2 regions of the Paenibacillus sp. FSL L8-0333 genome follow, and region 1 is predicted to be linked to the other one. Evidence: riboswitches for the same ligand, from Rfam matches in the RefSeq annotation. Region 1 holds a riboswitch; the other holds the start of a gene.
What was found. Region 1 has a riboswitch for cyclic di-GMP ahead of NYE72_RS03210 (transglutaminase-like domain-containing protein). Riboswitches for the same ligand answer to the same signal wherever they lie in the genome.
Positions count from the first base shown of each region.

Region 2: linked by a shared signal. The riboswitch ahead of NYE72_RS02435 (choice-of-anchor A family protein) and the one ahead of NYE72_RS03210 (transglutaminase-like domain-containing protein) in region 1 are both predicted to bind cyclic di-GMP.

Region 1 is NZ_CP150186.1:731,747-735,601, forward strand. It holds gene NYE72_RS03200 (GtrA family protein) at 1-204, shown strand, start outside; gene NYE72_RS03205 (class D sortase) at 307-966, shown strand; cyclic di-GMP riboswitch class I at 1,086-1,168, shown strand; cyclic di-GMP riboswitch class I at 1,243-1,323, shown strand; gene NYE72_RS03210 (transglutaminase-like domain-containing protein) at 1,337-2,146, shown strand; rRNA gene NYE72_RS03215 (16S ribosomal RNA) at 2,514-3,855, shown strand, end outside.
Region 2 is NZ_CP150186.1:550,115-553,969, reverse strand. It holds gene NYE72_RS02435 (choice-of-anchor A family protein) at 1-1,378, opposite strand, end outside; cyclic di-GMP riboswitch class I at 1,487-1,577, opposite strand; gene NYE72_RS02430 (hypothetical protein) at 2,073-2,465, shown strand; gene NYE72_RS02425 (ASCH domain-containing protein) at 2,663-3,076, opposite strand; gene NYE72_RS02420 (MarR family transcriptional regulator) at 3,404-3,817, shown strand; gene NYE72_RS02415 (SDR family oxidoreductase) at 3,831-3,855, shown strand, end outside.

The sequences.
Region 1 (3,855 bases):
CGCAACCGGGGGAATAAAGAAGGCTTCGACCGCGTGCAGCTGGTCAAGTTTATCGTGCTGAATCTGGTAGTGCTCGGAATATCACTGCTGCTAATGCATCTGTTGACAGACAGACTAGGTATTCAAGTCTTGATCTCCAAGGTGCTGGTTACCTTTATCACGGTGATCATCAATTTCTTTGGAAGTCGTAAATGGGTATTTTAAACATTAATTTCAGGCAGAAGGAGTTGCTATGCTTAAAGGCAAGTAGCTGTTTCTGCTTGATTTGTATATAACCATAGAAACAATATACGGAGGTGAATAACATTGCGTAAATTCTCCTATCTACTCATACTGGCTGGGATACTTATCATGTTATATCCGACAGCTAACGAATGGTACAACGACAGGCAGCAGGAGAAGTTATTAGAAACGGCTGAACTAAGCACTGCCGATAGTACTCCCCAGCCAGATTTGAAGAGCAGGTATGCTGAAGTTACTCAGCTGTTAGCAGAGGAATCGGTTCTGGATGCTCAGGCACAGTCCCAACCCCAAGAGACAGAAAAGCCTGAACCGGAGATTGAGGTCGGTGGCAAAGTAATCGCACTAATTGAAATCGGTAAGATTGATTTGAAGCTGCCTGTATTAGAAGGGGCTACAAAAGCTAATATGAAACATGCTGCAGCCCATATGAAAGAAACGGCACCCCTTGGAGAGATCGGGAATGCTGCAATCGCGGCGCATCGGGCTAGAACTACGGGTCGTTTGTTTAACAGATTGAATGAGGTTGTTGTGGGGGATGTTATCACGGTAAAGACTAGTGATCAGGTGTTTAACTATGAGGTATACGATATTTCTGTTGTAGATCCGAGTGATGTCTCCGTTCTTGACGGGAATGACAAGGATAAGATTCTTACTCTGATTACATGTGATCCGCTAGTGAATCCAACGCATCGGCTGATTGTTCATGCTAAATTAACAAAATGAGAATAGTGAATGACAAGAAAACACAAATACCGGGAGATATTTATAAAATAATGGGTAATCTAGTAAATTAGGTCTTGTTCACAACTATAAATATGATAGTATTATACTATGAAAGCTAAACACGATAACGGCAAACCTTCCGAAAGGTAGGGACGCAAAGCTAAAGGGCCTTTTCCCGAAAGGATGGCAGCCAGCTACCGAATGAAGAGGCTTTTTTTGTTTGTTTCAAATGGATTCTATCAACTATATCTAGTAAAGCTAGAACAGATAGAGCTTATACGATAACGGCAAACCTATCGAAAGGTAGGGACGCAAAGCTAAAGGGCCTTCCCGAAAGGATGGCAGCCAGCTACCGAAAGGAGTTTTATCCGTGAAAAAGGTTTATTTTATGCTGGTGGCGTTGTTCGTCCTAATGACTTCAGTTCCGGTAAGTACAGCTCAAGCTGCAAGTGCAGATGCCAGCTGGTTGATTACATCCAAAGTGGCTCAAGGTGTTATTGGTATTAACTATGATATTCCGAAAGATAAAAGAATCAAACTCATGATCACCAAAGATAACAGCAGCTATACTTATAACTTGTATGCTTCTGGACAAGCTGAGGACTTCCCTTTGCAACAAGGAAATGGGACTTATAAGGTTTCTGTTCTGGAGAACACAACCGGTAATAAATACAAAGCGTTATATTCCGAAGTAGTAGACGTAACCATGAGTGACTCGAATTCCGTATATTTGGGCTCCGTACAGAATGTGAAATGGAGTTCTTCTGATAAAGCGATTGTCAAAGCTAAACAATTAGTACAAGGTAAAACAACAGACGAAGAGAAAGTTAAAGCGATCTATAACTATGTAGTTGCGAATGTACAATATGACTACTCTCTTGCTAATAGTGTAACTACTGATTATATTCCAAGCATCGATAAGACATTGACTACTAAAAAAGGGATTTGCTATGATTACGCTTCTCTTTTTGCCGCAATGCTGCGGAGTGTAGATGTTCCTGCTAAGTTGGTAATGGGGAATACAAGCTACGTTACGCAATATCATGCCTGGAACGAAGTATTGCTTAATGGGAAGTGGGTTACCATTGATACTACAGTGGATGCAGGACTTGCAAAGAGTGATAAGAAAACCGATTTAATTAAAGCCTCAAGCAAATATACTGCGGCAAAATACTATTAAATTCGTCGCTATAAACATAACTCTATTAAATAAACAACTAGCTTAATTATTAAGCTAGTTGTTTATTTTTATATTAGGGGTTGCTTTTCTATTAATAGTTGGGGTATTATAGGTAAGCGTTGTTAGACAGCGTACAGGCGATACAAACGAGGCTGATAAAAAGCTTCGAAAAATAAAGCTTGCATTTCTGAAAACAACATGATATATTATAAGAGTTGCTGCTGAGACATTAAGCGGCGTCAACGAGAACTTGATCTTTGAAAACTGAACAACGAGTGAGTAGGAAATCACGCAAGTGAAATCCAAAATTAGAGAATTAATTTTCTCGTCAGATGTTTCAAAATGAGCATATCGCTCTTTTCAATACTAATTGGAGAGTTTGATCCTGGCTCAGGACGAACGCTGGCGGCGTGCCTAATACATGCAAGTCGAGCGGAGTTACTTTGAAAGCTTGCTTTCAAAGTAACTTAGCGGCGGACGGGTGAGTAACACGTAGGCAACCTGCCCTTCAGACTGGGATAACTACCGGAAACGGTAGCTAATACCGGATAATTTCTTTTTTCTCCTGAGAGAAGAATGAAAGACGGAGCAATCTGTCACTGAGGGATGGGCCTGCGGCGCATTAGCTAGTTGGTGGGGTAACGGCCCACCAAGGCGACGATGCGTAGCCGACCTGAGAGGGTGAACGGCCACACTGGGACTGAGACACGGCCCAGACTCCTACGGGAGGCAGCAGTAGGGAATCTTCCGCAATGGGCGAAAGCCTGACGGAGCAACGCCGCGTGAGTGATGAAGGTTTTCGGATCGTAAAGCTCTGTTGCCAGGGAAGAACGTCCGGTAGAGTAACTGCTATCGGAGTGACGGTACCTGAGAAGAAAGCCCCGGCTAACTACGTGCCAGCAGCCGCGGTAATACGTAGGGGGCAAGCGTTGTCCGGAATTATTGGGCGTAAAGCGCGCGCAGGCGGCTATTTAAGTCTGGTGTTTAAACCTTGGGCTCAACCTGAGGTCGCACTGGAAACTGGGTGGCTTGAGTACAGAAGAGGAAAGTGGAATTCCACGTGTAGCGGTGAAATGCGTAGATATGTGGAGGAACACCAGTGGCGAAGGCGACTTTCTGGGCTGTAACTGACGCTGAGGCGCGAAAGCGTGGGGAGCAAACAGGATTAGATACCCTGGTAGTCCACGCCGTAAACGATGAGTGCTAGGTGTTAGGGGTTTCGATACCCTTGGTGCCGAAGTTAACACAGTAAGCACTCCGCCTGGGGAGTACGGTCGCAAGACTGAAACTCAAAGGAATTGACGGGGACCCGCACAAGCAGTGGAGTATGTGGTTTAATTCGAAGCAACGCGAAGAACCTTACCAGGTCTTGACATCCCTCTGAATCTGCTAGAGATAGCAGCGGCCTTCGGGACAGAGGAGACAGGTGGTGCATGGTTGTCGTCAGCTCGTGTCGTGAGATGTTGGGTTAAGTCCCGCAACGAGCGCAACCCTTAACTTTAGTTGCCAGCAGGTAATGCTGGGCACTCTAGAGTGACTGCCGGTGACAAACCGGAGGAAGGTGGGGATGACGTCAAATCATCATGCCCCTTATGACCTGGGCTACACACGTACTACAATGGCCGGTACAACGGGAAGCGAAGCCGCGAGGTGGAGCCAATCCCATCAAAGCCGGTCTCAGTTCGGATTGCAGGCTGCAACTCGCCTGC
Region 2 (3,855 bases), 180 kb from region 1:
GCGTCGGTGTTGGTGTCACTGTCGGCGTCGGTGTCACTGTTGGCGTCGGTGTTGGTGTCGGTGTCGGCGTCGGCGTCACTGTTGGCGTCGGCGTTGGTGTTGGTGTCGGCGTCACTGTTGGCGTCGGCGTTGGTGTCACTGTCGGCGTCGGTGTCACTGTTGGCGTCGGCGTTGGTATTGGCGTCGGTGTTGGTGTCGGTGTCGGCGTCGGTGTCACTGTTGGCGTCGGCGTTGGTGTTGGCGTCGGTGTTGGTGTCACTGTCGGCGTCGGTGTCACTGTTGGCGTCGGCGTTGGTATTGGCGTCGGTGTTGGTGTCGGTGTCGGCGTCGGCGTCACTGTTGGCGTCGGCGTTGGTGTTGGTGTTGGTGTTGGCGTCGGCGTTGGTGTCACTGTCGGCGTCGGTGTTGGTGTCACTGTCGGCGTTGGCGTTGGTGTCACTGTCGGCGTTGGCGTTGGCGTCACTGTTGGCGTTGGCGTTGGTGTCACTGTTGGCGTTGGTGTCGGCGTTGGTCCAGGTTCATCACCATCGTATGGATAGTGGTGAAATTCACCACCACCAGTCCCTTTGAGTGAAGCCGCCACTAAAGTACCGTTAATCTGACCATTAATAAAATCAACATGAGCATAGGGGGCAAGTATGCTTCCCATTACACCTATGCCTGCCATATCCAGATACGCAGCTTGGCTAAAGTTAAGCAAAATTTTCTTGCTATTCAACACGTTATTAGGTAGAAATCCGAAGTTTTTCATTTTTACGTTAGAACCATCAATATTAATAATTGCTGTAGATCCTGAAGGAACATTTATTGTAATTCCATAGGTATTAGAGACGTTATCTCCTGGAACATTAAAAACATTGACCGCAGGATCTGTACCTGTCAGGGTAAGACTGCCATATTGGTACACTGTTGTTCCATTCGCCGGCAATGCTGCAAGTTCTGCTGATTTGTCCTTCAAAGACTGACCTACGGCTGAAAAGTCAATCGTACTCCCCTGTCTTTTTGTACCTCCCTTGAGGAGCGTTACATTCCCTGAAAAATCTCCCCCGTGCACGATATTCCCATAAACAGTACCTCCGTTGAAAGTAAGATTCCCTCCAACAACAAGTGTGTCAGTCAAGGAAACCTCAGCAGCGGTCAACCTATCTCCAACACTATAGTTGGTTAAGTTAACGTTACCTCCAGCAGCAAACCTTCCTTCCGTATCCGAAACCGTTGTTATATCCCCTAGAATAAACACGTTGTAGACCCCTGCAATTCCCAATGTAGAAGAACTACTAGCTCCAGCAACTCCAGCTCCTAATGAGGAAAGCCCACTACCTACCGTCAAAATCCCAGCTAATACAAGCGAGAGTAACGGTCTTATTCTTCTTTTCAAATGGCACACCTCCTAAAACTATGATTTATATTAATCAGAATAATTACCAGAAACTCTAAAGGACCTAACAACAAAAAAGACCGCCAAAAAGAAGTGGAATTCCCTTCTCATGGCAGTCGGACGGTCATTGTGCCTTTAAGACACTTTAGACTCCTGGACTTTGCGTCCCGCCCTTTCAGACGGTTTGCTATTATCATGACTATATATATGTATTACACTGCAAGTCCAGAACTGGTAGCCGAAGCATTCTCTCCAATAACCGTCTATGACTTTTAATACTTTTTGAATTAATAACAGTTTAGCGCCCGACACCCACAATTGTCAATCAATTCCTTTCGATGATCCCCCTCATTATTACCATACAAAAAAAGCGCCTAAAGGCGCTTCGCATAAGGTTTTTCATTAAATTTTAAAGTAACTGTATATAGCCCAATATGGATATCCATAAGGGAACACTCAGAATTAAACCAAAAAACAATCCACGCTGGAGGCTGCCCTCTTTTTCCATCATAATTCTCCTTTATGTGCGTCCGATACATTATTTTTTATTATTACAATTTTAATATAATTTATTCTTCGTTATTTACTTGTGAATTTAATCACATTTGATAAGCTGTTTAGAAATACCATTGATTATTTTTGGAATATCGGGGTAGAATACGAATATACGTTCCTATTAGAGGTGATGAGATTCATGCATAGAGCAGAAAGCAGGGACAACATGCTGGTGAAATCTTATTTATTGCTTCCGATGATTTTATCAGCTTTCGAACGGGACTCCGCCATTTTATCTACACACTTACGAACACCCGCCCCTTATCTGGAGGTGCTTGGAACAGCTGCTGCAGTAGCTACAACAGATCTAAGGGATGTTCGTGCAGAAATGAGAAGACGGGGAATCAAGGTGTATGAGCAAAACAGACTTAATACGGGAATTGAAGCCAAGTATATATGTCGTGGCTATCACGAACGAATGCTGCTGTTGAATGACATTGTTGCGGCTCAGGCTGCCATCCATATGCGCAGATACCTAGGGCTGGATATTTCCTCTTTTAAGAGTTACGAAGAACAGTATCAGATTAAATAAAGCTGTATAGAAGCCGCTCTACTCTCCCCCCAATCAATTAGTGAACAAAAAAATAGGCCTTACCATGGGAGTTGGCAAGACCTGAGAGAGATATACCACAAAACACTGGGGGGTGTTTGGTGTCTTCAATATATACCTCGAACCTGAAAAAAAGCTGATAGGCACATAAAAATTACATTAAAAATATCATTCGCCGTTCAGAAGTGATCCGAATGCTCCCACAAGCTTAGCCGACCTTTGGCTGGAATTGGATGGCGCAGTGAGTGAACCTCTTCAAGCTTCCAGGCAAAACGTCCTTCGCTATAGTCGCCAAAATCATATTCGTTCCCATTGATCCATTCCCTTAAATCCACCTCTGGAGTAACCACATAACATCCCGCGAGCTGACCTGTAGCAATAATAGCTCCTGTCGGCAAATTATTCGCTGTATAGCCATGTTTCGCCAATACTGATTTGTACGGTTCCTGTTCACAAATCTTTTTGTCAATCCTCATTCCGGCATGGATGCCTAACTCGCCGCGGTAGGCTGTTCTCCATGAACGAGTTTCAAACTCTTTTTCACCAAGAGCAATTAAGGTCGCCCAAGGCTGCCGTATTGTTATACACCGCATGATATTTATCCCCTTTGTTTATGTTGGACGTTTGTCACGGATGCCACGGATCTCGATCTCGCGTTGTGTAATCTTGCTCTCCTTGACTTGATAAATAATCCCAACCGTTTGGTCGATACTCATTTCCATGATTGATCGCCTCTAAAAATAAGAACATTCATTTTTATTATATACAAACAAAAGTTCTAAATATCAATATTATTGACATTCACCTGTAACTCCCCACAATTTAAACAAATAAAATAATTAAAATTGATAAAGGAGAATATAGTTTGTATACTAATCAAGTAGTTAGTGTGCAAACTATATAAAGAGGGGAATTAATTTATGGACAACCCAGGACAGTTATTAATAAGAGTAAGTCTTGAAATGAAAAAAAGCTTAACAAAAAAACTTTTACTTTATAATGTAACAGCTCCTCAATGGGCAGTATTAAAAGATATATCTATTCATTTAGAAGGAACAACTCCAGCTATGATTGCAGAGCGAACTTACTCGGATCGCCCTACAATAACGGGTATACTCGAGCGACTTAAAGCAAAAGGACTTCTGGACATTAGAGATAATCCAAATGATAAACGATCAAATCTTGTATTCATTACAGATTCGGGAATGATAATTAAGAGTCAAATAGAAGTTCTTAGTGACGAAATCATGGATAACGCACTTAAAAATATTTCTGAACAAGAAATGTCCACGTTTATGAACGTGCTTAAAACAATCTATTTAAATATTAGTTAGGGAAGTGAGACTTATGATTCTAATCACAGGGGCAACCG